Regions from separate parts of the Kitasatospora sp. NBC_00315 genome, predicted to be linked through region 3. Evidence: predicted binding sites of a transcription regulator. Region 3 holds the regulator's gene; each other region holds the start of a gene.
The links. The regulator HrcA, encoded in region 3, represses chaperone genes, less so after heat shock. The targets are predictions, from matches to a motif close to TTNGCACTCNGNNNNNCNGAGTGCNAA.
Positions count from the first base shown of each region.

Region 1: the regulator HrcA is predicted to act here: its motif matches at 6,080-6,106, upstream of groL (chaperonin GroEL).
Region 2: the regulator HrcA is predicted to act here: its motif matches at 4,175-4,201, upstream of OG823_RS14200 (FmdB family zinc ribbon protein).

Region 1 is NZ_CP108025.1:3,709,121-3,718,683, forward strand. Features, by position in the region: gene OG823_RS14985 (AAA family ATPase) at 1-884, shown strand, start outside; gene OG823_RS14990 (copper homeostasis protein CutC) at 937-1,623, opposite strand; gene OG823_RS14995 (hypothetical protein) at 1,767-2,717, opposite strand; gene OG823_RS15000 (PadR family transcriptional regulator) at 2,714-3,061, opposite strand; gene OG823_RS15005 (hypothetical protein) at 3,153-3,782, shown strand; gene OG823_RS15010 (hypothetical protein) at 3,849-4,205, opposite strand; gene groL (chaperonin GroEL) at 4,302-5,924, opposite strand; gene OG823_RS15020 (cold-shock protein) at 6,275-6,478, opposite strand; gene OG823_RS15025 (ubiquitin-like small modifier protein 1) at 7,090-7,368, opposite strand; gene thrC (threonine synthase) at 7,398-8,681, opposite strand; SAM riboswitch class I at 8,699-8,831, opposite strand; gene OG823_RS15035 (glucosyl-3-phosphoglycerate synthase) at 9,023-9,563, shown strand, end outside.
Region 2 is NZ_CP108025.1:3,530,290-3,539,852, reverse strand. Features, by position in the region: gene OG823_RS14225 (carbon-nitrogen hydrolase family protein) at 1-60, opposite strand, end outside; gene OG823_RS14220 (phosphatase PAP2 family protein) at 230-994, opposite strand; gene OG823_RS14215 (RNA polymerase sigma factor RpoD/SigA) at 1,515-2,486, shown strand; gene OG823_RS14210 (hypothetical protein) at 2,670-2,894, shown strand; gene OG823_RS14205 (hypothetical protein) at 2,978-3,352, opposite strand; gene OG823_RS14200 (FmdB family zinc ribbon protein) at 3,798-4,151, opposite strand; gene OG823_RS14195 (MFS transporter) at 4,285-5,733, opposite strand; gene OG823_RS14190 (potassium/proton antiporter) at 6,174-7,658, opposite strand; gene OG823_RS14185 (penicillin acylase family protein) at 8,312-9,563, shown strand, end outside.
Region 3 is NZ_CP108025.1:5,665,135-5,674,697, forward strand. Features, by position in the region: gene OG823_RS23560 (long-chain fatty acid--CoA ligase) at 1-714, shown strand, start outside; gene hemW (radical SAM family heme chaperone HemW) at 860-2,089, shown strand; gene OG823_RS23570 (DUF3097 domain-containing protein) at 2,193-3,026, opposite strand; gene OG823_RS23575 (hypothetical protein) at 3,056-3,640, opposite strand; gene htpX (zinc metalloprotease HtpX) at 3,663-4,586, opposite strand; gene hrcA (heat-inducible transcriptional repressor HrcA) at 4,840-5,946, shown strand; gene dnaJ (molecular chaperone DnaJ) at 6,022-7,161, shown strand; gene OG823_RS23595 (16S rRNA (uracil(1498)-N(3))-methyltransferase) at 7,309-8,058, shown strand; gene OG823_RS23600 (PDZ domain-containing protein) at 8,318-9,563, shown strand, end outside.

The DNA.
Region 1 (9,563 bases), 2.0 Mb from region 3:
TCGACCCCGCCAAGCTGGTGCACCGGCTGCTCAGCGAGCCGCAGTTCCTGGCCCGGTGCGCGGACGGCATCCTCGACGAGGACGAGCAGCGCGCCGTGCTCCGGACCGAACCCGGACGCTCGGTGCGGACCGCCCTCTGGACGCCGGCCGACGCCGTCCTGGTCGACGAGGCGACGGACCTCGTCCAGCGCACCGCCTCGCTCGGCCACGTGGTGCTGGACGAGGCGCAGGACCTCTCCCCCATGCAGTACCGGGCGGTCGGCCGCCGGTGCAGCACCGGCTCGGCCACCGTCCTCGGGGACCTCGCCCAGGGCACCACCCCCTGGGCGACCGCGAGCTGGTCGGACGCCCTGCACCACCTCGGCAAGCCCGGCTCGCACGTCGAGGAGCTGACCAAGGGGTTCCGGGTGCCGGAGGAGGTCATCGCCTACGCCTCCCGCCTGCTGCCCGCGATCGCCCCGGGGCTGGCCCCGGCCACCTCGATCCGGGACCTGCCGGGGTCACTGGCGATCAGCCGGATCGACGACGACCTGGACGCGGCCGTGGTCGAGGCCTGCCGCAAGGCACTCACCCAGGAGGGCTCGACCGGCCTGATCGCCGCCGACGCCCGCATCCCGCGACTCGCCGCCGCCCTGGACGCGGCCGGCCTGCCCCACCTCGCGCCGGGCACCGAGACGACCGCCGAGGCGCGGCTGACACTCGTCCCGGCCTCGCTCGCCAAGGGCCTGGAGTACGACTACGTGGTGCTGGACGAACCGGCCGCCGTCGTCGCGGGCGAACCGGACGAGCGGACGGGGCTGCGCCGGCTGTACGTCGCCCTCACCCGTGCGGTCTCCGGCCTCGCGGTGCTGCACACGCTGCCGCTGCCGGAGCAGCTGGGCTGACGCACGCCGGGGGCGGGCACCGTCCGGTGCCCGCCCCCGGCGTGTGCGGCGCTCAGGCGTCGATCAGGTCCCGCCAGCGGGCCACCTTCGCCACGTCCACCGGCGAGTCCCAGCCGTGCAGGCGCACCGCCCCGCCGACGTGGAAGGCGTCGAAGCCGGCCGCCCGCAGGCCCGGGACGTGCTCGGCCCGCAGGCCGCCGCCGATCAGGATCCGCTGGCGGTGGCCGGGCGCCCCGGCCTCGGCCAGTTCGGCCAGCAGGACCTCCCGGCCGGCGTCGACACCGGCGGCCGCGCCGGAGGTGAGGAAGGTGTCCAGGCCGGGCAGACCGCCGACGGCGGCCCGCACGGCGGCGCGGTCGGCGCTGTGGTCGAGCGCCCGGTGGAAGGTCCAGTGGCAGCCCTCGACGGCCTGGGCGACGGCCTGCGTGGCGGCGAGGTCCACGGCGCCGTCCGCGTCCAGGAAGCCGAACACGAACTCGTCCGCGCCCTCGGCGCGCAGCGCGGCCGCGCGCGCCCGCAACTCGTCCAGGTCGCCCGGCGCGAAGCCGTCCCGGATCCGCAGCATCACCCGCAGCGGGATCTGCACGGCGGCCCGGATCTTGGCGAAGTCGTCCACGGACGGGGTGAGCCCGTCGGCGGCCATGTCCGCCACCAGTTCGAGCCGGTCGGCGCCGCCGGACTCGGCGGCCTGGGCGTCCTGGGCGGTCAGCGCGATGACTTCGAAGATTGGTCTAGACATATTCGGTAGCCTGCCACATCCACCCGCCCGACGGCGAGCCCTCCGGGGGGAGACGGTCGCTCCTCCCGGCATCGGCGCGCACCCCACGGCGCGCACCCGCGCGCCGGTCCGCCCCGAGGGCCCGCCGCCGGACGGCCGGACGCCTACTCCACCGAGGGCAGCGCCGCCTCCGGCCCGGCCGGGGACCGCTCCCGCGTCGACCGCAGCGCGACCGCCACGCCGACCCCCACCACGAGCACCACGGGCAGCAGTGCCAGGCTCGCGCGCAGGTTCCCCGCCAACTCGCCGGCGACGATCCCGAGCCCCGACGGCAGCACCGCCAGCAGCAGCGCGAGCGGCGCCACCTGCCCCCGGCGGGCACCCAAGAACGCCATCACGGCCAACCCCAGACCCAGGACCAGCACCGGCGCCGACGCCGGCCCACCGGCCGAGCCGATCCGGGTGAGCCCCTGCACACCGCTCCCCACGAAACCGAAGAGCAGGCCCGCCAGCATGGCCGACCGGCCGAGCCGGCTCACCCGACCGAGCAGATCCGCGGGGGCGGCGGGCACCGCCAGGCTCCAGAGCACGCCCGGCACCGAGAAGGCCGAGACCGCGGCCAGCACCGAGAACGGCGGCACGGCGCCGGTCGCCGCCCAGTACCCGAGCACCGCCGCGGCCGGGACCACGGTGACGCTCGGCAGCGCCAGCAGCCGTGCGGGCCGCCAGTTGCCGAACAGCGCGGCCGCCAGCGACGCCAGCGGCAGCACCGAGAGCAGCATCAGCAGCGCCCACATGCTCCGGCTCGCATCGAGCCCGGGCGCCCCCTCCTTCGCGGTGACGGCGAGCACCAGCCCCGCCTGGCCGGCCGCGGCGCCGACCGCGAACGGCGCCGCGGCGGCCAGCGCCCGCCCGGGCAGCCCGGCAGGGGTGAGGCCGAGCCGCAGCCGCAGGCCGTACGCTCCCAGGTCGAACGCCTCCCGCAGGCAGGCCCCCGCCCCGGCGCCGGCCGTGGTCTCGGCGAAGACGGTGCTCAGCTCGGCGCCGCGCTCACTGCGGTAGGCGGCGGGGTAGAGCCGCAGCGCGGCCCGAAGAGCGGTGTCGGAGACGGTCATGCGAAGACTCCCTTGGCCCTCGGGCGGAAGACGGTCAGCCGGCGGTCGGCCTCGGCGACCACGGCACGCAGACGGTCCGCCTCGGCCGCCAGTGCCGCGCGGCCGGCCTCGGCGAGGGCGTAGGTGCGGCGCGCCCGGCCGTCGACCACCTCCTCGCTCTCGATCGTGATCAGGCCCTGCTGGAGCAGCCGGTCGAGGGCGCCGTAGAGCGTGCCGGTGCGCATCTTCACGCGGCCGGCCGAGATCGCCGCGATCTCCTGGATGAGGGCGTAGCCGTGCCTCGGGGCATCGGCGAGCGCGGTGAGCAGAAGCAGTGTCGGCTCCTGCATGGAGCGTTCTGTCATGGCTCATATATATCGGTGACCGGCATATGCTGTCCACTGGAATCACCGGCCCGGCCGACCGGCCCCCGGGTGCGCCGTCCACAATGTGCCCATGTCGTCCGAGAGCCTGCCCGAGCGCTGGTCCGCCCTGCTGCACCGCTGCGGCGCGAGCGTCGACCCCGAGCCGTACGGGCGCGACCTGTTGAAGCGCTGGGCCGAGCCGCAGCGCAGGTACCACGCCACCGAGCACCTGCGGGCGGTCCTCGACCACGTCGACGCGCTCGCCGAACACGCCGGGGATCCGGACACCGTCCGGCTGGCGGCCTGGTTCCACGACGCCGTCTACCGCCCGGACCGCTCCGAGAACGAGGAGCGCAGCGCGGCCCTCGCAGTCCGGGCGCTGACCGAGGCCGGGCTGTCGCGGGAGCGGGTGGCCGAGGTCGCCCGGCTGGTGCGGCTCACGGTCACCCACCGGCCCGAGCCCGGCGACCGCGACGGCGAGGTGCTCTGCGACGCGGACCTCGCCGTCCTCGGCGGCCCGCCGGAGGCGTACGCGGCCTACGCGGCGGCGGTGCGGGAGGAGTACGCCTTCGTCCCGGAGGAGGACTTCCGGGCCGGTCGGGCGGCGATCCTGCGTCAACTCCTGGCACTGCCCGCGCTCTACCGCACCCCGACCGCCCTCGACCGCTTCGACGCGGCCGCCCGGGCCAACCTGGCGGCCGAGCTCACCCGGCTCGGCTGACGGGCGCGCCCCCGGCGCCGCCCGCCCCGGTCGCGGCGGGCGGGCGGGCGGAAGGACCGCCCGGGATCAGGTGAGCCGACCGACCGGCGCGACCACGACGGCCTCCTTGCCGCACACCCAGTGCGGCTCCGGTCCCAGCTCGGGCTCGACGCTCAGCGCGTGCGGGTCGCCCGCCTCGGCGCAGGCGGGGCAGAGCGGCCAGCGGCCGTACTGCTCCAGCAGCTTGTCCTGGACGTCCTGGGCGACCAGACCGAGCACGTACTCGGTGCCGTCGGGCCACTGCTCCAGCCACCACCGCCGGTGGGTCACGGCGTCCTCGACCAGCGAGACCACCGCGGCGTCCGCCACGTCCCGGGTGTTGAGGTCGGCGAGGATCAACGCCCTCGCGCTGTGCAGGGCTGCTTCGATTTCAGGGCTGGACATCCGCCCATTGTCCCGCAACGGGCCCCGGGAACGCCGCGAGGGCGGCCCCCCGAAGGGGACCGCCCTCGCGATCGGAACAGCCGATCCTCGAAAGGATCAGAAGTCCATGTCACCGCCCGGCATGCCGCCGCCCGCGGGGGCACCGGCCTTCTCGGGCTTGTCGGCGATGACGGCCTCGGTGGTGAGGAAGAGCGCCGCGATGGAGGCGGCGTTCTGCAGGGCCGAGCGGGTGACCTTCGCCGGGTCGATGATGCCCGCGGCGATGAGGTCGACGTACTCGTTGGTCGCGGCGTTCAGACCGTGGCCGGCGGGGAGGTTGCGCACCTTCTCCACCACGACACCGCCCTCAAGGCCGGCGTTGACCGCGATCTGCTTGATCGGGGCCTCCAGCGCCACGCGGACGATGTTGGCACCGGTGGCCTCGTCGCCCTCCAGCTCCAGCTTGTCGAACACGACACCGGCCTGCAGCAGCGCAACGCCACCACCGGCGACGATGCCCTCCTCGACGGCGGCCTTCGCGTTGCGGACGGCGTCCTCGATGCGGTGCTTGCGCTCCTTGAGCTCGACCTCGGTCGCCGCGCCGGCCTTGATCACGGCGACGCCGCCGGCCAGCTTGGCGAGGCGCTCCTGGAGCTTCTCGCGGTCGTAGTCCGAGTCGCTGTTCTCGATCTCGGCGCGGATCTGGTTCACGCGGCCCGCGACCTGGTCGCTGTCGCCGCCACCGTCGACGATGGTGGTCTCGTCCTTGGTGATGACCACCTTGCGGGCGGTGCCCAGCAGGTCGACGCCGGCGTTCTCCAGCTTGAGGCCGACCTCCTCGGAGACCACGGTGCCACCGGTGAGGATGGCGATGTCGCCGAGCATGGCCTTGCGGCGGTCACCGAAGCCCGGGGCCTTGACGGCGACGGACTTGAAGGTGCCGCGGATCTTGTTCACGACCAGGGTCGACAGGGCCTCGCCCTCGACGTCCTCGGCGATGATGACCAGCGGCTTGCCGCTCTGCATGACCTTCTCCAGCAGCGGGAGGAGGTCCTTGACCGAGCCGATCTTGGAGTTGACGATCAGGATGTAGGGGTCCTCGAACGAGGTCTCCATCCGCTCCAGGTCGGTGGCGAAGTAGGCCGAGATGTAGCCCTTGTCGAAGCGCATGCCCTCGGTGAGCTCAAGCTCCAGACCGAAGGTGTTGCTCTCCTCGACGGTGATGACGCCTTCCTTGCCGACCTTGTCCATCGCCTCGGCGATGAGCTCGCCGATCTGCGTGTCGGCGGCCGAGATGGAGGCGGTGGAGGCGATCTGCTCCTTGGTCTCCACGTCCTTGGCCTGGGCGAGCAGCTGGTCGGAGACGGCCTTGACGGCCTTCTCGATGCCGCGCTTCAGGGCCATCGGGTTGGCGCCGGCCGCGACGTTGCGCAGGCCTTCCTTGACCAGGGCCTGGGCCAGGACGGTCGCGGTGGTGGTGCCGTCGCCCGCGACGTCGTCGGTCTTCTTCGCGACCTCCTTGACGAGCTCGGCACCGATCTTCTCGTACGGGTCCTCGAGCTCGATCTCCTTGGCGATGGAGACACCGTCGTTGGTGATCGTGGGGGCGCCCCACTTCTTCTCAAGGACGACGTTGCGACCCTTGGGGCCGAGCGTGACCTTGACGGCGTCGGCAAGCTGGTTCATCCCGCGCTCAAGGCCGCGGCGAGCTTCCTCGTCAAACGCGATGATCTTTGCCATGTGAAGTGGTCCTCCGAGACGGCGGCGAATGCTCGGACCGGTAGGTGCCCGCGACGGACGGCCCTGGTGTGCGGGGGTCCTTTCCCCTACCGCTCCCGGGGGCCTCACCGACCCGGTCCGTAGCACTCTCAAGCTGTGAGTGCTAACGCCAATGATTAGCACTCCACCATGTCGAGTGCAAGCCCAATCGACGATCCAGGCGGACGCGTCACGGCGCCGCGGGCGCCCGCGGGAGGGACGCGCGGGGCCGGACGTGCCGACGGGCCCGTACGACGTGAGTCGTACGGGCCCGTCGGTCGAAGCGGATCACCAGCCCTTGGGCCGAGACGAGGCTCCGGGGTCCGGAAAGGTCAGACCGCCGCGCGGACCATGTCCGCCTGCGGGCCCTTCTGTCCCTGGGAGATCTCGAACTCGACCCGCTGGCCCTCCTCGAGGGTGCGGTAGCCGTCCATCTGGATCGCGCTGTAGTGGACGAACACGTCCGCACCACCGTCGACCGCGATGAAGCCGTAGCCCTTCTCCGCGTTGAACCACTTGACGGTGCCCTGAGCCATTCCGAACTCCCCTAGTGCTGTACTGGCCCTTCACGGTGCCCGCGGGTCGCGGTCCCGGGTCTGGTTGAGGCCGACCCGGGGAACCCCCCCTGAGCACAGCCCCGCACACCACGGACACCCACCGAGAGCCACCGGGCGGTGACCGGCTGAACGGGTGAACGCGTCGACCGCGGCTGAATGTATCCGTACCGAAGCCCTCTGCAACAGGCCCAGCCACCGGGAATTCACGGCGACTGTCAAGGGGCAATACCGGATCAATATGGATAAATTTGGCATTCGGCGCGGGACATAGCGGACGAATTACCCGAAACACGGCAGGAATTCTGACACCTGCCTGACATGTTCCACGGGCGCGACCCGCACCGGTCTCAACGACCGGACGGTCACGGGTGTCGCGGAGCGCCCACGGGCGCGGAAGCTGCCGGAATGGGGAGGGGACCCGTCATCGGCACTGTCGGACACTTTACTCCGCCGCGGGCCGCCCGATTCCCACCGGGACACCGAGAGCCGCCTTCCCGGCCCGGAGAATGCGATTCCGGGTGGGGAAGGCGGCTCGGTCGTGCGCTACGGCCTCGGGCCGCTCCTGCCGCGGCGGCGGCCGCCGCCGGGGCTCAGCAGCCGCCGGCCACCGCCGGGATGATCGAGACGCTGGCGCCGTCCTTGATCTCCGTGGCCAGGCCCTCGGCGAACCGCACGTCGTCGTCGTTCACGTAGATGTTCACGAAACGGCGCAGCTTGCCGGTGTCGTCGAGCACCCGGGCCGCGATGCCGGCGTGGTTCTTCTCCAGGTCGGCGAGGACCTCGGCGAGGGTCGCGCCCTCGGCGGCCACCTCGGCGGCGCCGCCGGTGTAGGTGCGCAGGATGGTCGGGATGCGGACGTTGGCGCTCATGGCGGTGGCTCTCCTAGCGGGGTGGGGGATCAGGCGGAGGCGAGGCCGGCCGAGCGGAAGGACTCCAGCGTCGGGCGGATGGTCGCGGTGAAACCGGCATCGGCCACCGCGTCCAGGGTCTTGAGGCCGTCGCCGGTGTTGATCGCGACGGTCTCCTTGGACGGGTCCAGCTGACCGGTCTCGACCAGCTTCTTCAGCACGCCGATGGTCACCCCGCCGGCGGTCTCGGCGAAGATGCCCTCGGTGCGGGCCAGCAGCTTGATCGCCTCCACCACCTCGGCGTCGGTCACGTCCTCGACCGCGCCGCCGGTACGGCGGGCGATGTCCAGGACGTAGGGGCCGTCCGCCGGGTTGCCGATCGCCAGCGACTTGGCGATGGTGTCGGGCTTGACCGGACGGATGACGTCCCGGCCCGCCTTGAAGGCGGCGGAGACCGGGGAGCAGCCCTCGGCCTGGGCTCCGAAGATCCGGTACGGGCGGTCCTCGACCAGGCCGAGCTTGATCAGCTCCTGCAGGCCCTTGTCGATCTTGGTGAGCTGGGAGCCCGACGCGATCGGGATCACGAGCTGCTCCGGCAGACGCCAGCCCAGCTGCTCGCAGATCTCGTACGCCAGGGTCTTGGAACCCTCGCCGTAGTACGGGCGCAGGTTGACGTTGACGAAGCCCCAGCCCTCGCCGGCCGGATCACCGATCAGCTCCGAGCAGAAGCGGTTCACGTCGTCGTAGTTGCCCTCGATGCCGACCAGCTCGCCGCCGTACACACCGGCCATGACGACCTTGGCCTGCTCCAGGTCGTGCGGGATGAACACGCAGGACTTGAAGCCGGCCCGGGCGGCCGCGGCGCCCACCGCGCCGGCCAGGTTGCCGGTCGAGGAGCAGGAGAGCGTGGTGAAGCCGAACACCCGGGCCGCCTCGATGGCGCAGGCCACCACGCGGTCCTTGAACGAGTGCGTCGGGTTGCCCGAGTCGTCCTTGACGTACAACCGGGCGCTGAAACCGAGCTCGCGGCCCAGGTTGTCGGCCTTCACCAGCGGGGTCCAGCCCGGGTTCAGGTTGGGCTTGTCGGCGACGTCGGCGGGGACGGGCAGCAGCGGGGCGTAGCGCCAGACCGACGCCGGGCCGGCCTCGATCCGCTTGCGCAGCTCCTCGGCGTCGATGGAGCCGAAGTCGTACGCGATCTCCAGCGGGCCGAAGCACTCCTGGCACGCGAAGCTCGGACCGAGCGGGAAGCGGGTGCCGCACTCGCGACAGGAAAGCGCGGTGGCGGGGCCGAGGTCAACGGTGGACGCGGCGGCTGCGGTGTCGATAGCCATGATGGCGGAGGCCTCTCTCCTCATCTTCCCCATGACGCGGGCGCGCCACAGGACGGAATTGGCACCTGTCCCGCCGGGCCGCCGAAGCCGCCGCGCGAGAAGGTTGCCGGGACTTCGACGGGCCGTTCCCTCAGTCCCTCTGGATGAGCTCTGTGAAGTTGTGGTCCTGCTCAGCGGGGGACCCCGGCGTGCGAAGGTCTGAACGCTGTACGAAGACTGTATCCGAAGGCGTCAACCCTGAACCCGTCCGTCCGCCACCCGAGATGCCCCGGGCGGCGTGAGCCGCCTCACCCACACTGGTTGCGCCCCACCCGTGCTGTGCCCCACCAAGGAGTGTGCCCGTGCCTGCCGAGCTGCCCACCGCGCTTCTCCCGGAGGTGGCGTCCTGGCTGCGCCGCCGCTCCTGGAGCGCGGCCGACCGTCCGGTGCACAGCCTCCTCGCCGCCAAGCGGGCGGCCGGGCCGGCCGGAACGATCAGCGTGGTCCTGCCCGCCCTCGACGAGGAGGCCACCGTCGGGGACATCGTCCGGGTGATCCGCCGGGAGCTGATGGAGCGGGTGCCGCTGGTCGACGAGCTGGTCGTGGTCGACTCCGGGTCGGCGGACGACACCGCCGGGGCCGCCGCCGCCGCGGGCGCCCGGGTGGTGCACCGGGACGCGATACTGCCCCGGCTGCCCGCCGAACCCGGCAAGGGCGAGGTGCTCTGGCGCTCGCTGCTGGTCACCTCCGGCGAGATCGTCTGCTTCGTCGACGCCGACCTGCGCGAGTTCGACCCGGCCTTCGTCTCGGGCATCGTCGGCCCGCTGCTCACCGAGCCGGGCCTCCAGCTGGTCAAGGCGATGTACGACCGCCCGCTCACGCCGGCCGGCGGCGGCGCCGAGG
Region 2 (9,563 bases), 2.1 Mb from region 3:
GGTGTGGTCGGTGGTGAGGCGGGTGGCGGTGACGGGGACTGCGGGACTTCTCGACGGCATGGCGGCACGGTAACCCGGTGCACCGGCGGCCCGGCCTCCCGGGGTTGGGGACCCAGGCATGGAGCTCGAACACGGGCCGGGAAACCCGGTGGGGCACCCTTTGCTCGGCCCCGCGCCATCGAGCCCCGCGCCGCCGATCCCCTTAGCGCTCCCCGCGTCGCCGATCCCCCTAGTGCTCCCCGCCGGGCCCGGCGGAACCGCTCACCAGGACGCGCTGCACCCGGGGTCTGGTGCGCCAGTTCACCCGGCGGACGTCCCGGGCGAGCGCGCCGGGGCGCCAGAGCTCGACGGCCACCGTCACCCCGCCGAGGACGATGCCCGCGGCCAGCCAGCCCGCCAGCACGTCGCTGGGCCAGTGCACCCCGAGCACGATCCGGGTCCAGCCGATGGTCAGCACGGTCACGGCCGCGACGCTCGCGGCCGCCGCCCGGCCCGCTCGGTTGGCGTGCGGCCACACCAGCCAGACCAGGATGACGCAGGTGATCGCCGAGGCCATCGCGTGTCCGGACGGGAGCGCCGGGCCGGAGGCGTGCGCGACGGGGTCGGCGAAGTGCGGCCGGGTGCGGCCGATGGAGAGCTTGAATCCCCACAGGGCCCCCCAGCCGATCAGCGCCTGGGTGACCGTCCAGGCGGCCAGCACCCGGGCGCCGATCAGCCAGAGCCAGACAGCCGCCAGGCCCAGCAGGACCCGCATGGTGATGGTGCCGCCGATGTCACTGAGCATCTGGACGGCTGCCGTCCAGGCCGTGTGCTGACGGGAGTAGCCGTGCTCGGAGTCGATCCAGCCCTGGTCCAGGCGGGCCAGCGGCCCCCAGTGTGCCCCCACCAGGGCCGCCAGCACTCCGAACAGGGCGGCGCAGCCGGCCGCCATCGCCGCGTACCGCAGCAGGTGGCGGTTCGGGGCGGTCTCGGAGGTGCCGTTGGTCAGGTGCATGGCTGAGACCTTCCCAGGGGCGCGTGCGGATCCGGCGGTGGACGCATAGCGATTCGGCATCTTTTGTGCGAAGGAGCTGAGCATGTCGGTCGGGACGGAGGGGAACGCGAGGAGCCGCTCCGGGGTTCGACTCTCCGAGGGCCTCCCGTCGGGGGCTCCGCGGCGGCCGGTCGGCCGGGGCCCGTGGCGCGGCCGCTCCGCCGACGGCTGGGGTGTTCCCGCGGCGGCCGGTCCTGTTGCGGGGCCGGCGAATGGCGGATCGAATGGATGTCCCGTTCGGCGGGCGCCGACCCGTCGAACCAGCCCCGATCTGGCACCAGCCGTGCCTTGCCGTTCACCCTCCGTCCAATTCCGGGGTGAAAACCGGCAGGATACTGCATCCGCCGGTGAATCTGGGCAACATGGGAATGTTGTCCGGTTTCTGTGCGTTGGATCGTTACGTGTGAGTCCCGAAGGGGCCCGCATACTTGCCCTTGCGGGCAGGGAGGCAGATCTCGGCAAGACCAGCAAGGGAGCAAGCATGGCCACCCGTGCCGTCGTTCGCGACAGGGCCGACCGGACTCGCTCGGCCCGCCCGACCAACTTCGAAGCCGACCGCGACCTGGTCGGGATGTACCTCGACGAGATCGCCAGGACGCCCCTGCTCGATGCCGCCGAGGAGGTCGAGCTTTCGCTGCGTATCGAGGCCGGTGTGTACGCCCGGCACCTGTTGGAGGAGAGCGCCCTTCCGAAGGGCGTCACGCGCGAGGAGCTGGAGTCGATAGCCGAGGACGCCGAGCGCGCCAAGGACGTCTTCATCCGCTCCAACCTGCGCCTGGTCGTCGCCGTGGCGCGGCGCTACCCGCGCAGCGGGCTGCCGTTGCTCGACCTCATCCAGGAGGGGAACGCGGGCCTGGTCAGGGCGGTCGAGAAGTTCGACTACGCCAAGGGCTTCAAGTTCTCCACCTATGCGACGTGGTGGATCCGTCAGGCGATCACCCGGTCGATCGCCGACCAGTCGCGCACCATCCGGCTGCCCGTCCACCTGGTCGAGGAACTCGGTCGGATCCGACGTGTGCAGCGGGAGAAGGCCAAGGAGCTGGGGCGTGAGCCAGAGCCGGCCGAGATCGCCGCGGAGCTCGACACCACCGAGGCCCGGATCAAGGACGTGCTGGACTGGGCCAGGGATCCGGTCAGCCTCAACATGTCGGTCGACGACGAGGGCGAGACCCAGTTCGGTGACCTCGTCGAGGACACCGGCGCGACCTCCCCCGAGGACGCCGTGATGGTCATGCTCCGCCGGGAGGAGCTGGACGGGCTGATCGGCCGGCTGGACGACCGCACGGCATCGATCATCCGTTCCCGGTACGGCATGGAGGACGGTCGGGAGCGCACCCTCACCGAGGTCGGCAAGCAGCACGGCCTGACCCGCGAGCGGATCCGCCAGATCGAGAAGCACGCGCTCGCCGAACTGAAGAAGATCGCCGACCACGCGGGCTTCGAAGCGGCCTGAGCGCTGGGCCGGTTCGAGAGCGGTCGGGGGGCCCGGCTCCGGGGGCCCGACGCGGTGGGCGTGGCGCCGGTGGCCGTCCGGTGGGCGGGCGGCGGACAGGGCCCCCGGGTGGACGGATGACCGGGGCCGGGGCCCCGGCTCGTACGCTGGTGGGGACTGGTTGGAGCGGCTGGAGGCAGGACGATGGGCGAGCAGGGGCAGGGGCAGGGGCAGGAAAAGTCGGGGGAGACTCCGCCGGACGCGGTCGGCGGGGCGGCCCGGGCGAAGCTGGTGTTCGGCGATCCGTTCGACCAGCAGTCCGGCGACGACACCGACAACGGCTGGGGTGAGCGGCCGACGGCCGGCGAGAGCGGGGGACGCGGGCTCGACTGGTACCTGAGCCAGCGGCCCCCCCACCACGGCGGCTGACCGAAAGGCATCCAGCTCGCCCGGACGGCGATCGGGCTGGGGGGCGACCGCCACCGCCCTCGAAGACCAGGGCCAGGGCCCGTTCACGGGCTCTGCGCCGAACTGCCGGGGGTACCGGCGGCACAGCGTGGCGCGCCGGCGGGCTCGTGGGCGGCCGAGGTGGCGGCGGGAGCCGGCGGGCCCGGGCGCAGTGGGCCCGCGGTGAGTGCGGTCGCGACGGCGAGCAGACCGGTGACCAGGACGCCCGGCCGGTGCCGCACGGCCTGCTGAAGCCGGTGCCGCCCGCTGCCGCCGCGCCGGATCGGGGCGAAGGCGGGGACGGTGCGCCCGGGCGGGACGGCGGGTGCGGCGGCGGGGACGCTACGCCGGGCGCCGGCCCGGTGCCGCGTGGCGGGCAGTGCCGCCGGGAGCGGGCACGGAAGGCCGGATGGGAGCAGGGGTGGGGTGAAGCCGGTCATGTCGGGCACCGCCTCGGGCCGGGAACTGTGGGCGACCCCGTCGGCCCCGGGGTGCACGGCGGTGGCCCACGGCCGCAGGCCGTGGAACCGCAGCCCGCAGGGAGGCCGCGCGTCCGCCGCAGGCCCCGGGCCGACGGTGTGGGCTCAGCTTGGGCCGGTCGGCGAAGCGGCGGAATCCCCCTCCGTCAGCCTGTGGAAAACCAGGGGCTGTGGATAACTTCGTACACCCCCAGGGGTGACGCAGGCCCTGACCTCGCCGCCGGGGAGGACGGAGACGGAGACGGCACGCAGTCGCGGGCACCGGTACTCGGCGCGGCGGACCGGGCGGTCCCGGGCGGTCCCGGGCGGTCCCGAACGACTGCGCGGTCGCCCACGCGAAGGGCCCGGTACCACCGTCGAACGGTGGTACCGGGCCCTTCGAAGTCCGTGGCGTCCCTGCGGGGGCTCAGCTCGCGGAGCTGCTCCCGGTCGACGACTTGGCAGCCGCGGGCGCGGGGCTCGCGGAGGTCGTCGAGCCGCTGCCGGAGGACGAGCCGGCGGTCGAGCCGGTGCCCGCCGAGCCGCTGCCGGTCGAACCGGACGAACCGGCCGCGGAGGCCGAGCCCACCGAGCTGCTGGAGGAGGAGCGGCTGTCCGTCCGGTAGAAGCCGGAGCCCTTGAACACCACACCCACGGCCGAGAAGACCTTGCGGAGCCGTCCCTCGCAGTCGGGGCACGTGGTCAGCGCGTCGTCGGTGAACTTCTGCACCGCCTCCAGGCCGTTCCCGCACTCGGTGCACTGGTACTGGTACGTGGGCACTTGTCTTCCTCCTGCACTTCCCCCTGGCACTCTCGCCTAATGAGTGCTAACGATGTTCAATGATGCGGCATTCCGCCTGATCAGTCCAGCGCCGCAGGTGTGAGATACCACCGGCGGCGCGGGGCCACCGGCCTCAGCCCTTCGAGGCCCCGACGAGCCGGCCCGGGGTGCCGCCCCTCTCCCCGCCCCGGGACATCGGGGCGCCGGCCTCCGGCCCGGTCCGTCCGCCGTCGGCGGGTGCGGTCGCCGCCGCGACGGTGACCCGGGTGCCCGCTGCCGGAACAGCGGCCCGCGTGCTCACCTCCGCACCGGCGGCCGGGGGCGTGCCGGGAGCGCTCGGCGCCACCAGCAGTCGTCGAAGGACCACCAGGGCGAGCAGCCCCGCCCCGGCGCCCGCCACCGGTACCAGGAACCCGGCCGACGGGCCGTGGCCGTCGATCAGCTGCCCGGCCACCGTGGAGCCGGCGGCGAGGCCGAGCCCGATGGCACCGGTCAGCCAGGTGAAGGCCTCGGTCTTCGCGCCGTCCGAGACCAGCGTCTCGACCAGCGTGTAGCCGGTGATCAGGGTCGGGGCGATGGCGAGTCCGCAGACCAGCCCGGCGAGGGAGAGCGTGGTCAGGTCGGGCATCGCCCACAGGGTGGAGCAGCCGAGCACCAGCAGGGTGTAGCCGGCGAGCAGCCGCTGCCGGGCCGGGCGGCGCCAGGCGATCATGCCGTAGAGCACGCCGGCGAGCATCGAGCCGCCCGCGAAGACGCCGTACACGGTTCCGCTGGCCCCGGGCCGTCCGGCCGCTTCGGTGAAGGCGGTGACCGAGACCTGCATGGCGCCGAAGACGGTGCCCACGCCGAGGAACGCGCCGGCCAGCAGCCGCACGCCCGGCGAGGCGAGCGCGGACGCCCGCCGGACGCCCGGGACGTGCGGGTGGCGGGCGGGCGCGGTGCCGCGCCGGGCGGCGAAGGCGAGCCCTCCGACCACGGTCAGCGCGGCCTCGGCGACGAGCGCGGCGGCGGGGGAGATCCCGGTGGCCAGGGCGGTGGCGAGCACCGGGCCGATCACGAAGGTGAACTCGTCCGTCACGGACTCGAAGGCGAACGCGGTGTTCAGCGTGCCGGGGGAGGAGTCGGCGAGCTTGGCGACCCAGCGGGCCCGCACCATGGCGCCGATCTGCGGCACGCTGGCGCCGGCCGGCGCCGCGGCGAGGAAGAGCGACCAGACCGGCGCGTGTCCGAGGGCGAGCGCGATCAGCGCGCCGACCGAGACGGCGTGCACGAGGACGCTCGGCAGCAGGACCGCGGACTGGCCGTAGCGGTCGGCCAGTCGTCCGGTCTGCGGGCCGATGAAGGCCTGCGCGACGGCGGAGACGGCCGCGACGGCGCCCGCGGTGCCGTACGAACCGTGGGTGTCGAAGACCAGCAGCACGATGCCCAGGCTCAGCATGGCGAACGGCAGGCGGGCGACGAAGGCGGGAACGAGGAACGTCCGGGCACCGGGGGTGCGCAGCAGCGTTCCGTAGCCGACGCGCGCGGGTGCGGGGGCCGGGGTGTGGGCGGGGGTGCGGTCGACCGTTCGGCGCGCCGTCACGGTCGGTCCTTCCTGCTGCCTGGTAGCGCGGCAGGGGTGTGGGTGGCCCCGACGGCGCCGAGAGTCGTCCTCTCGCGCGTCGACCGGGGTAGATACCGGGCCCGGCATGGGTGCTGCGGGCCGCGGCCGCCGAGCGGTCGCGCCAACTCTGCTTCAGGCAGATGTTGCGGATGTATCAGTGATCATGGGTGTATCTATACGCGCGTAGATGCGGGTACGCCTCCACAGTACAGGCTCTGTCGAAAATCCTCCTGCCAATACAAGGTGAACAGCCGGTGCCCACGCCGGATCCCAGTCGCTGCTCCCAGGCGCTGGCCTCGGCTCCCGGCGGCTGGCCGCCCGGCCTCGACTCCCGGCGCCCGGCCGCCGCTCCGACCCGACCCCCGCCCGGCTCCACTGCCCCGCGATCGCCCTCCGGGCGACGGTCGGGCGGCGCCCGCCTAGCGCCCGTTGAGCCAGCTCGCCAGTTTGCCGCCCTTGTCCACGGCCCGCAGGCGCTTCTCCGCGGCCTCGCCGACCGCGTCGGTGGTCACCACCAGTAGTTCGTCGCCGCCGCGGAGCACGGTCGTCTTGTCGGGGACGAAGCTGCTGCCCTCGCGCACCACGAGGGTCACGGCGGCCCCGGCGGGCAGGCGCAGCTCGCCGACCTCGACGCCGGACATTCGCGAGTCGGCCGCCAGCGCCACCGACAGCAACTGCCCGTGCAGCTTCTCCAGTGGCGCGGACTCGATGCCGAGATCCTGGCCCATCGAGCCCTCGGAGATCCTCAGCCATCTGGCCACCCAGGGCAGGGTCGGCCCCTGGAGCAGGGTGAAGACCACCACCAGTATGAAGACGATGTTGAAGACGTCCTGGGCCCGCGGCGCGCCCGCCACCAGCGGGATGGTCGCCAGCACGATGGGCACCGCCCCGCGCAGCCCCGCCCAGCTCAGCAGGGCCTGCTCGCGCAGGGGCAGCCTGAACGGCGTCAGGGTCAGCACGACCGACAGCGGCCGGGCGACGAAGACCAGGACGGCGCCGATGACCAGCGCGGGAACGACGGCCGAACCCATGCTCGCGGGGGTGCAGAGCAGCCCCAGCAGCACGAACATGCCGATCTGCCCGATCCAGGCGAGGCCGTCGGCGAAGCCGCGCACGGCGGGGCCGTGCGGCAGTTTGGCGTTGCCGAGGATGACCGCACTCACGTAGACGGCCAGGAAGCCGGATCCGTGCAGCAGCGCGCCGCCGGCGTACGCGAGCACGGTCAGCGCCATGACGGCGATCGGGTACAGGCCCGAGGACGGCAGGGCGACGTGCTTGACCGCGTAGGCGCCGAGCTTGCCGACCGCGAGGCCGACCGCGGCGCCGATCGCCAGCTCCGCGACGATGGTGCCGACCAGCACGTACCAGGTGTCCGCCTCGCCGGTACTGGCGAAGGCGACGACCAGGATGACGACCGGGGCGTCGTTGAAGCCGGACTCGGCCTCCAGCAGGCCGGTCAGCCGCTGCGGGAGCGGCACCATCCGCAGCACGGAGAAGACCGCGGCGGCGTCCGTCGAGGAGACGATGGCGCCGAGCAGCAGGGAGGCCCGCCAGTCCAGGCCGACCAGGTAGTGGGCGCCGACCGCGGTGACGAAGACACTGATGGCGACGCCGACCGTGGCCAGGACGACGGCGGCCGGCATCACCGGTCTGACCTCGCGCCAGCTGGTCTTGAGGCCGCCCTCGGCGAGGATCACCACGAGCGCCGCGTACCCGAGGACCTGGGTGAGTTCGGCGTTGTTGAAGGTGATGCCCAGCCCGTTCTGGCCGAGGGCCACCCCGATGCCCAGGTAGATCAACAGGCTGGGCAGCCCCGAGCGGGTGGAGATGCGCACGGCGACCACCGCGACCAGCAGGATCGCGGAGAACTCCAGGAGGAAGTGGTTCAGGTTGTCAACAGTCACGCAGGGGCACCTCGGGCAGGGGTGGACGGGGTGGCTGACGGAGCGTCACGGTGGATCGTTACTCAGTCTAACATTTTACTGGTTCTTTAGGTAAATCCCTCAACCATCCCCCGCACCCCCATGCTGTCCCCGGCCCCGCGCGGCGCCCGTTCGCCGGGCCGGTAGGGTCCTCAGATCCCACCGTGGACGTCCCCCGTGCACGGCCGCCACCTGAGTCGGCCTAATGTGGTGACCTGTCACGGCCCCAACCGACACCCTTCCCGCCCGTCGCCCGCCACCACCCTTCCGAAGACGCCCTCCGGGCGACACCCTTCCCGCCCGTCGCCCGCTACCACCCTTCCGAAGACGCCCTCCGGGCGACACCTTCCCGCCCGTCGCCCGCCACCACCCTTCCGAAGACGCCCTCCGGGCGACACCCTTCCCGCCCGTCGCCCGCCACCACCCTTCCGAAGACGCCCTCCGGGCGACACCCTTCCCGCCCGTCGCCCGCTACCACCCTTCCGAAGACGCCCTCCGGGCGACACCTTCCCGCCCGTCGCCCGCCACCACCCTTCCGAAGACGCCCTCCGGGCGACACCCTTCCCGCCCGTCGCCCGCCACCACCCTTCCGAAGACGCCCTCCGGGCGACACCTGTTTGATGCCAAGGACCCAGATGCCCCGCTCGAAGAAGTTCCGGCGCGCCCGTCTGATCGTGCTCGTGCTGGCCGTGCTCCTGGTGGCCGGACTCGGATACGGCGGCTACCGGGGAGTGGCCGCGGTCCGCGCGTCCTTCCCCGACGTCAACGGCAGTGTCAAGGTGGCGGGGCTCTCCGCGCCGGTCGACGTCGAGCGGGACGCCAACGGCATCCCGCAGCTGTACGCGGACACGGCCACCGACCTCTTCCGGGCCCAGGGCTACGTGCAGGCCCAGGACCGCTTCTGGGAGATGGACGTCCGCCGGCACATCACCTCCGGCCGGCTCTCCGAGATGTTCGGCTCCGGCCAGGTCGAGACGGACACCTTCCTGCGCACCATGGGCTGGCACCAGGTCGCGCAGCAGGAGTACGACACCCTGCTGGACCCGGACACCAAGAAGTACCTGCAGTCCTACGCGGACGGCGTGAACGCCTGGCTCGCCGAGCACCCCGGCGGTGAGAGCGCCTCGCTGGAGTACGCGCTGCTCGGCGTGGCCAAGGGCGGCTACACCCCCGAGAAGTGGACCCCGGTCGACTCGGTGGCCTGGCTCAAGGCGATGGCCTGGAACCTCTCCGGCAACCTGCAGGAGGAGATCGACCGCTCCCTGCTCAGCCAGGACTTCACGGCCGACAAGATCGCGGAGCTGTACCCCGACTACCCGTACGACCGCAACGGCACCATCGTGAAGACCGGCACGGTCAGCGGCGACACCTACAAGCCGGCCGACGGCTCCACGACCCCGCCCGCGGCCGCGCCCGGCAGCGGCACCGCCCAGGGGGCGACCGTCACCCAGGCCATGCTCAAGGACGTCTCCGACCGGATCGACGCCATGCCGCAGCTGCTCGGCCGCCAGGGTCAGGGCATCGGCTCCAACTCCTGGGTCGTCGACGGCAAGCACACCACCACCGGCAAGCCGCTGCTGGCCAACGACCCGCACCTCGGCCCCGGGATGCCCTCCGTCTGGTACCAGATGGGCCTGCACTGCCGGACCGTCTCGGCCACCTGCGCCTTCGACACCTCCGGCTTCACCTTCGCCGGCATGCCGGGCGTCGTGATCGGCCACAACAACACCGTCTCCTGGGGCTTCACCAACCTCGGCGCCGACGTGACCGACCTCTACCTGGAGAAGGTCACCGGCCCCGACACCTACCAGGTCGACGGCAAGGACGTGAAGTTCGACCTGCGCAAGGAGACCATCAAGGTCGCCGGTGGCGCGGACCGCACCATCA
Region 3 (9,563 bases):
GGCGTCCCCGTGCTGGAGGGCTACGGCCTCACCGAGACCAGCGCCGGGTCCACCGTCAACCGCGAGGACGACTTCCGGGTCGGCACGGTCGGCCGGCCGCTGCCGGGCACCGAGGTCCGGATCGCGGAGGACGGCGAGATCATGCTGCGCGGCCCGGGCGTCATGCGCGGCTACCACGACCTCCCGGAGAAGACCGCCGAGGTGCTGGAGCCGGACGGCTGGTTCCACACCGAGGACATCGGCGAGCTCTCCGAGGACGGCTTCCTGCGGATCACCGACCGCAAGAAGGACATGTTCAAGACCTCGGGTGGCAAGTACGTCGCGCCCAGCGAGGTCGAGGGCAAGTTCAAGGCGATCTGCCCGTTCGTGAGCAACATCCTGGTGATCGGCAACTCCAGGAACTTCTGCACCGCGCTGATCGGCCTGGACGAGGCGGTGATCATGCCGTGGGCCGCCGAGCACGGGCTGGCCGGCAGCCCGTACGCCGAGGTGGTCGCCTCGCCGCAGGTGCGCGAGCTGATCGACGGCTTCGTGCAGCGGCTCAACACCGACCTCCAGCGCTGGCAGACGATCAAGAAGTACACCCTGCTCCCGCGCGACCTGGACATCGAGCACGGCGAGCTGACGCCGAGCCTCAAGATCAAGCGCCCGGTCGTCGAGCGGACGTACGCGGACGCCGTCGCCGAGATGTACGCCGGGACCGTCGAGGCATGACCCCCGGCTGCCCGGCAGCCCGGCGCACTTGGCGCACCCGGCAGCCCGGCAGCCCGGCACCCGGCAGCCCGGCACCCGGCACGCCCGGCGCCGCCCGCCCACCCGTCCGGTACGGCCCACCCGGGCCGTACCGGACAATGGACGCATGCCCTCCGCACTCCCCGACGGCGAACCCGTGCCGTCCGACGGTTCCCTGCCCGCCCACGCCCTCTCGGGGCTCGGAGAGCGGCCCTTCGGCTTCTACGTGCACGTGCCGTACTGCGCCACCCGCTGCGGCTACTGCGACTTCAACACGTACACCGCCACCGAACTGCGCTCCTCCGGCGCGGTGGCCTCGCAGGAGACGTACGCCGACAACCTGGTCACGGAGATCCGGCTCGCCCGGACGGTGCTCGGCGAGGCCGACCTGCCGGTGCGGACCGTCTTCCTCGGCGGCGGCACGCCCACCCTGCTGCCGGCCCGCGACCTGGTGCGGATGCTCGGCGCGATCCGGGAGGAGTTCGGCCTCGCGCCCGGCGCCGAGGTCACCACCGAGGCCAACCCGGAGTCGGTCGACCCGGCGTACCTCGACGAGCTGCGCGAGGGCGGCTTCAACCGGATCTCCTTCGGCATGCAGAGCGCCCGTCCGCACGTCCTGGAGCTGCTCGACCGCCACCACACCCCGGGCCGCCCCGAGGCCTGCGTCGCCGAGGCCCGCGCGGCCGGTTTCGACCACGTCAACCTGGATCTGATCTACGGCACCCCCGGCGAGTCCGACGACGACTGGCGGGCCTCGCTGGACGCCGCCATCGGCGCCGGTCCGGACCACGTCTCCGCGTACTCGCTGATCGTCGAGGACGGCACCAGGCTCGCCGCCCGGGTCAAGCGCGGTGAGCTGCCGATGATCGACGACGACGTGCACGCGGACCGCTACCTGATCGCCGACGAGGCGCTCGGCAAGGCCGGCTTCGCCTGGTACGAGGTCTCCAACTGGGCCACCGACGAGGCGGCGCGCTGCCGCCACAACGAGCTGTACTGGACCGGCGCCGACTGGTGGGGCGCCGGCCCCGGCGCCCACAGCCACGTCGGCGGCGTCCGCTGGTGGAACGCCAAGCACCCGGCCGCCTACGCCCAGGCCCTGGCCGAGGGCCGTACACCCGGCCAGGGCCGGGAGGTGCTCCCGGCGGCGGACCGCCGGGTCGAGCGGATCCTGCTGGAGCTGCGCCTGGTCGCCGGCTGCCCGCTCGACCTGCTCGCCCCGGCGGGCCTGGAGGCCGCCGACCGGGCCCTGGCCGACGGCCTGCTCGACCCGGACGCCTTCGCGGCCGGGCGCGCCGTGCTGACCCTGCGGGGGCGGCTGCTGGCCGACGGCGTCGTGCGAGACCTGGTCGACTGACCGCCGGCCACGTGGCGGGAGCCGTCCGAGGGAGTCCGGGCAGGACCGGAGCCCCGCGGTCGTCGGCACCGGCTCCCGGCCTAAGCCCGGGCCCTGAGCCGCCTCACTCCGGCGACGTCACGAAGTCGATCAGCTCCTCGACCCGGCCGAGCAGCGCCGGGTCGAGGTCCCGGTAGGAGTTCACCGAGGCGAGGATCCGCTTCCACGCGGCCGGGGTGTCCACCGGCCAGCCGAGCCGGCGGCAGACGCCCTCCTTCCAGGACTCGCCGCGCGGCACCTGCGGCCACCCGGGGATGCCGACACTGGCCGGCTTCACGGCCTCCCAGACGTCGATGTACGGGTGGCCGACGACCAGCACCGAGGAGCCGGTCACCCGGCCGGCGATCCGGTGCTCCTTGGTGCCCGGCAGCAGGTGGTCGACCAGCACGCCGAGGCGCCGTCCCGGGCCGGGACCGAACTCGGCGACGATCGCGGGCAGGTCGTCGATGCCCTCCAGGTACTCCACCACCACGCCCTCGATCCGCAGGTCGTCGCCCCAGACCCGCTCGACCAGTTCGGCGTCGTGCCGGCCCTCCACGTAGATCCGCGACTCACGGGCCACCCGCGCGCGGGCGCCGGGGACGGCCACCGATCCGGAGGCGGTCCGGCCGGGCCCCTTCCCGGCCGCGGGAGCCGCGCCGGCGGGCCGGACCAGCGTGACCACCCTGCCCTCCAGCAGGAAGCCGCGCGGGCCCATCGGGAACACCCGGTGCTTGCCGAAGCGGTCCTCCAGCGTGACGGTCGGCCCCTCGGCCGTCTTCTCGCAGCGCACGACGGCCCCGCAGAAGCCGGTGGCCGCCTCCTCCACCACGAGATCCCGCTCGGCGGGCACCTCGGGCGCGGGTTGCTGCCGCTTCCAGGGCGGGGTGAGGTCGGGGCCGTAACTCCTGCTGCGCATAGGAGGACTATAGGAAATCCGACGGCAGGTCAGAGCCCGGGCGCGCCCCAGACCGGGAACCAGCGGGAAAGGTCCGACTCCACCCGCAGGTCGTCGCCGAGCATCGCCTTCACCTGCAGCTCCAGCGGGCTGTTGCGGCGCTCGCCCCCGCCGGGCATCGGCGCGAACGGGTAGAAGGTGCCGCGCTTGTACAGGTACACCAGCGCCAGCGGCTGCCCGGCCTCGTTGCGGAACGCCACCAGGGAGCAGAGCAGCTGCGGGCCGAAGCCGTTCGCCTCCAGCTCGCTGTTGACCGCGTGCAGGTCGTTGACCAGTTCCGGCAGCTCCTCGGGGGAGTGCCGGGCCAGCAGCCAGGAGTAGCCGTAGCCGTCCCGGCTCGCCTCGACGGGGACGCCGCCGCGCTCGGTGTCGGCGTCGAGCAGGGCCCGCACCTGGCGCTCGACCTCGCCGAAGGCCCCGCCCTCGACGGCCGCGAAGCAGACCGAGCCGAGGCCGGTGGCCCGGAAGCCGGCGGCGGCCTCCAGGGTGAGTGCCGCCGAGGGCACCCCGAAGAGCTGGTCGAGGTCGGGCCGGACCGGCTTGCTGCGGCCGAACAGGGTGTCCAGGAATCCCACGGGTGTCCCTCCGGAACGGGAGTCAGCGGCTGAGGTCGGTGGAGATCCTGGCGAGCTGCTCCAGCCGCTTCTCCAACGACGGGTGGGTGGACAGCAGCTGGGAGGCGGCGTCCCGCGCACTCAGCGCCGGGGCGAAGTAGAAGGCGTTGTAGGGCTGCGCCTGGCGCAGGTCCTTGGACGGGATCGCGGCGATCTGGCCGGTGACCTTGGTCAGGGCCGAGGCCAGCGCGCTGGGGCGCCCGGTGAGCTGGGCGGCGGCCCGGTCGGCCGCCAGCTCGCGGTAGCGTGAGAGCAGCCGGGTGAGCAGGAAGCTGATGGCGTACACCACCATCGACACCAGCGGGATGATCAGCATCGCGATGGCGGCGTTCTGGTCGTTGCTGTTGCGGTTGCCGCCGCCCATCAGGCCGCCGTACATCGCCATCCGGGTCATCGCCCCGGCGAGCACCCCGAGGAAACCGGCCACCGTCATCACCGCGACGTCGCGGTGGGCGACGTGCGAGAGCTCGTGGGCGAGGACGCCCTCCAGCTCCTCCGGCTCCAGGCGGCGCAGCAGGCCCGTGGTGACGCAGACCACGGACTTCTCCGGCTTGCGGCCGGTGGCGAAGGCGTTCGGCATGTCGTTGTCGGCGACCGCGACCCGGGGTTTGGGCATGTCGGCCAGCGCGCAGAGCCGGTCGATGGTGCCGTGCAGCTGCGGATACTGCTCGGGGGTGACCTCGTGGGCGCCCATCGCCCGCTCGGTGATCTTGTCGCTGAACCAGAACTGCGCGACGAACAGCCCGCCCGAGATCAGGACGATCAACGGCCAGGCTCCGCGCAGCAGCACGATGAGCACACCGGTGAACCCCACGTACAGCAGGCCGATCACGAACATCGTCGCGACCATCCGACCGGTGAGTCCACGGTCCGGTGCGAAACGGGTGTGCGGGCCCGAGGCTGACATTGCTGCTCCTCCGATTCGCCGGTTGCTTCCGATGCTGCCACCTGGCCGGCCCGCGAGCATCACCCCGCGCGGGGGCGATGCGTGCAGGATCACCCCGGATCCGCCCGGGCGGCCCGTTCCTGCCGTCGGGCCCGGGCCTTACACTGGCAGGTACGGTTTTGGCACTCGCCTGTCGTGAGTGCCAGGTGATCCACCGCAAGTGATCCACATCGAGTCATATCGGACAACGTTCGAAGTCGGAGGTGAGTGCCCCATGGTCAGCGAACGCAGGTCCGAGGACCGCAAGTCCGACCCTCGCCAGGGCGAGAACCGGCCGTTCGAGGGCCGCCGGCTCGACGTCCGTCCGCTGGACGACCGCAAGCTGGCGGTGCTGCGCGCGATCGTCCAGGACTACGTGGGCACCGAGGAGCCGGTCGGGTCGAAGGCGCTGGTCGAGCGCCACAGCCTCGGGGTCTCGCCGGCCACCGTCCGCAACGACATGGCGGCACTGGAGGAGGACGGCTACATCCAGCAGCCGCACACCAGCGCCGGCCGGATCCCGACCGACAAGGGCTACCGGCTGTTCGTCGACCGGCTCGCCGAGGTCAAACCCATGACCGCGCCCGAGCGCCGGGCCATCCGGCACTTCCTGGACGGCGCCGTCGACCTGGACGACGTGGTCGCCCGGACGGTGCGGCTGCTCGCGCAGCTGACCCGGCAGGTGGCCGTGGTGCAGTACCCCTCGCTCTCGCGTTCGACCGTGCGGCACATCGAACTGGTCGCGCTCGCACCCGCCAAGGTGATGCTGGTCCTGATCACCAACACCGGCCGGGTCGAGCAGCGCATGGTGGACTGTCCCGGCACGGTCGGCGAGACGGTGCTGGGGGACCTGCGGGCCCGGGTCAACGCCCGGGCCGTCGGCCAGCGCCTGCCGGACGTCCCGGAGCTGCTGGAGAACCTTCCGGCCGCCTTCGAGGCCGCCGACCGCCCTACCGTCACCACCGTGCTGGCCACCCTCTTCGAGGCGCTCGCCGAGCAGAACGAGGAGCGGATCATGCTGGCCGGCACGGCCAACCTGACCCGCTTCGGACACGACTTCCCACTCACCATCCAGCCGGTGCTGGAGGCGCTGGAGGAGCAGGTCGTCCTGCTCCGCCTGCTCGGCGAGAGCGGTGACGCGTCGATGATGGTCCGGATCGGCCGGGAGAACGCGTACGAAGGGCTCAATTCCACCTCGGTGGTCTCGGTCGGTTACGGTTCGGGCGACGAGAGTGTGGCGAAGCTGGGTGTGATCGGTCCGACCCGGATGGACTATCCGGGCACAATGGGGGCGGTGCGAGCGGTGGCACGGTACGTGGGCCAGATCCTGGCCGAGTCATAGAGCACACCACCGCCGTACATCGGCGGTGGCAACCCAGTCGCAGCACTTCTAGAGGCGGAACAAGCGGAGCATTTGGTGGCCACGGACTACTACGCGGTACTCGGCGTCCGACGGGATGCGGGGCAGGACGAGATCAAGAAGGCGTTCCGGCGCCTCGCGCGCGAACTGCACCCGGACGTCAACCCGGACCCGAAGACGCAGGAGCGGTTCAAGGAGATCAACGCCGCCTACGAGGTGCTCTCCGACCCGGCCAAGCGCCAGGTCTACGACCTCGGTGGCGACCCCCTCTCCCCGAACGGCGGCGGCGCGGGCGGCTTCGGCGCGGGAGCGGCCGGTTTCGGCTTCTCCGACATCATGGACGCGTTCTTCGGCGCGGCCTCCGGTCAGCGCGGGCCCCGCTCGCGCACCCGGCGCGGCCAGGACGCCATGATCCGGCTGGAGATCACCCTGGAGGAGGCCGCTTTCGGCACCACCAAGGAACTCCAGGTCGACACGGCCGTCACCTGTACGACCTGCTCCGGCGAGGGCGCGGCGCCGGGCACCTCGGCCCAGACCTGTGACATGTGTCGCGGCAAGGGCGAGGTCTCCCAGGTCACCCGGTCCTTCCTGGGCCAGGTCATGACCTCCCGCCCCTGCCCGCAGTGCCAGGGCTTCGGCACCGTCGTGCCGACCCCGTGCCCCGAGTGCGCCGGCGACGGCCGGGTGCGGGCCCGCCGTACGCTCACCGTCAAGATCCCGGCCGGTGTCGACAACGGCACCAGGATCCAGCTGGCCGGCGAGGGCGAGGTCGGCCCCGGTGGCGGCCCGGCCGGCGACCTGTACGTCGAGATCGCGGAGAGCGCGCACCCGACGTTCCAGCGGCGCGGGGACGACCTGCACTGCACGGTGACCATCCCGATGACCGCGGCCTCGCTCGGCACCCAGGTGCCGCTGCAGACGCTGGACGGGCTGGAGGAGGTCGACATCCGGCCGGGCACCCAGTCCGGCCAGTCGATCCCGCTGCACGGCCGGGGCATCACCCACCTCCGCGGCGGCGGCCGGGGCGACTTGATAGTGCATGTCGAGGTGCAGACGCCCACCAAGCTCGACCCCGAGCAGGAGGATCTGCTGCGCCGGCTCGCAGTGCTGCGCGGCGAGGAGCGTCCCTCCGGGACCTTCGCGCCCGGCCAGCAGGGCCTGTTCTCCCGCCTGAAGGACGCCTTCAACGGCCGCTGAGCCGTCCACCGGCCGTCCACCGGCCCGACGCCGCCGGGCCGCCCACCGGCCCGACGGCCACCCCCGTGCCCCCGAGCCGATCCGGCCCGGGGGCACGGGCCGCTCCCACCCGTTCGTCCACGCCCGCACCACCCGGAGGCAGACCCGATGACCGCACCCGTGTTCGTCACCGACACCGCGCGGCTCGTCGGAGCGGCCCCGGGGGCGCTGGTCCGCCTGGACGGCCCCGAGGGCCGGCACGCGGCCGCCGTGAAGCGACTGGAACCGGGGGAGGCGGTGACCCTCGCCGACGGCCTGGGTCTCGGCGTCGACGGCACGGTCGCCGCCGTGCACGGCAAGGACGCGATCGAGGTCCTCGTCGGGGCGGTCCGCCGGGAGCCCGAGCCGGCGCCGCGGGTGATCGTCGTCCAGGCGCTGCCCAAGGGTGACCGGGGCGAGCTGGCCGTCGAGACCATGACCGAGGTCGGCGTGGACGTGGTGATCCCCTGGCCGGCCTCCCGCTGCATCACCCAGTGGAAGGGCGAGCGCGGGGCCAAGGCCCTCGCCAAGTGGCGGGCCACCGCGAGGGAGGCGGGCAAGCAGTCCCGCCGGCTGCGGTTCCCCGACATCCGGGAGCCGATGACCACCCGTCAGCTGGCACCGCTGCTGGCCGGCGCCGCGTTCGCCGCCGTGCTGCACGAGGAGGGCGCGCAGCCGCTGGCCACCGCCGCGCTGCCCGCCGCCGGTGACCTGGTGCTGATCGTCGGCCCCGAGGGCGGGGTCTCCCCGGACGAGCTGGCCGCCTTCGCCGGGGCCGGGGCCCTGCCCCACCGGCTCGGGCCGTCCGTGCTGCGCACCTCGACGGCCGGGGTGGCCGGCGGCGCGCTGCTGCTCGGCCGCACCGGCCGCTGGTCCTGACGGCCCGGGTCCCGGCGGCCCGGCCCTGACGGCCCGGGGTCCCGGCGGGTCGGGACCGACGACCGGCCTCGCGGGGATGCCCCGAAGGGCCGCTCCGCGCCGTTGCGATCCGCCGTCGGCCCCGGGGGAGCCGCTCCCGGGGGCCGTCCGGCCGGGGCCCCGGCCGCCCGACCGGACCGCCCCGGCCGCCGTCGCCCGCGCGGGTCCGGCTGTCCGGAAAGGGCTTCGCGTTGTCCGTGCACCTGCATAAAGTGACGCTGTGACCGATCTCCAGAGCACCCTCGCAGGCGCTTACCTGCGCCACCCCCACCTGCACGGTGACCACCTCACCTTCGTGGCCGAGAACGACATCTGGCTCGCCCCGCTCGGCGGTGGCCGGGCCTGGCGGCTGACCGCCGACCAGACCCCGGTCCGACACCCGAGGTTCTCGCCGGACGGCCGGCACATCGCCTGGACCTCCACCCGTGACGGCGCCCCCGAGATCCACCTGGCGCCCGCCGAGGGCGGCCCCTCGCGGCGGCTGACGTACTGGGGCAGCGCCCAGACCCGGCTGCGCGGCTGGACGGCCGACGGCCGCCCGCTCGCCACCACCACGGCCGGCCAGGCCACCCTGCGCCGCAGCTGGGCGTTCGCCGTCCCGCTGGACGGCGGGGAGCCGACCAGGCTGCCGTACGGGCCGATCGGCGGCCTGGCGCAGCAGCCCGACGGCGCCGGTGTGCTGCTGCTCTCCGCCGGGAGCCGGGAGCCCGCGTGGTGGAAGCGCTACCGCGGCGGTACGGCCGGCAAGCTCTGGATCGGCGAGCAGGAGTTCGAGCGGGTGCACGCCGGGCTCGACGGCAACATCGAGTCCCCGCTCTGGGTGGGTGACCGGATCGCCTTCCTCTCCGACCACGAGGGCTACGGCCGGGTCTACTCCAGCCTTCCGGACGGCAGCGACCTGCGGGTCCACAGCAGCTCCCCGGACGCCTTCTACGCCCGGAACGCCAGCACCGACGGCACCCGGGTGGTCTGGCACAGCGCCGGCGACGTCTGGATCCTGGACGACCTGGACACCGCCGAGCCGCGGCGCCTGGACATCCGGCCGGCCGGTCCGGCGACCGGCCGCCGCCCCCGCCCGGTCGACGCCGCGCACTGGCTGGAGACGGCCGTGCCGGACCGCACCGGCCGGGCCGGCGCCGTGGTGGTCCGAGGCGGCGTGCACTGGCTGACGCACCGTGAGGGCCCGGCCCGGGTGCTGGACGACACCCCCGGCGTCCGCGGCCGCCTAGCCCAGGTGGTGCCCGGCGAGGACGGCGCGCAGGGCGCGCTCTGGGTGACCGACGCCGAGGGCGACGACGCGATCGAGTACGCCCCCGCGGTGCTCGGCGCCGAGCGCCGCCGGCTGGCCGCCGGGCAGCTGGGCCGGGTGCTGGACCTCGCCGTCTCGCCGGACGGCAAGCAGCTCGCCCTCGCCTCGCACGACGGCCGGGTGCTGCTGCTCACCCTGGCCGACGGCGCCCTGCACG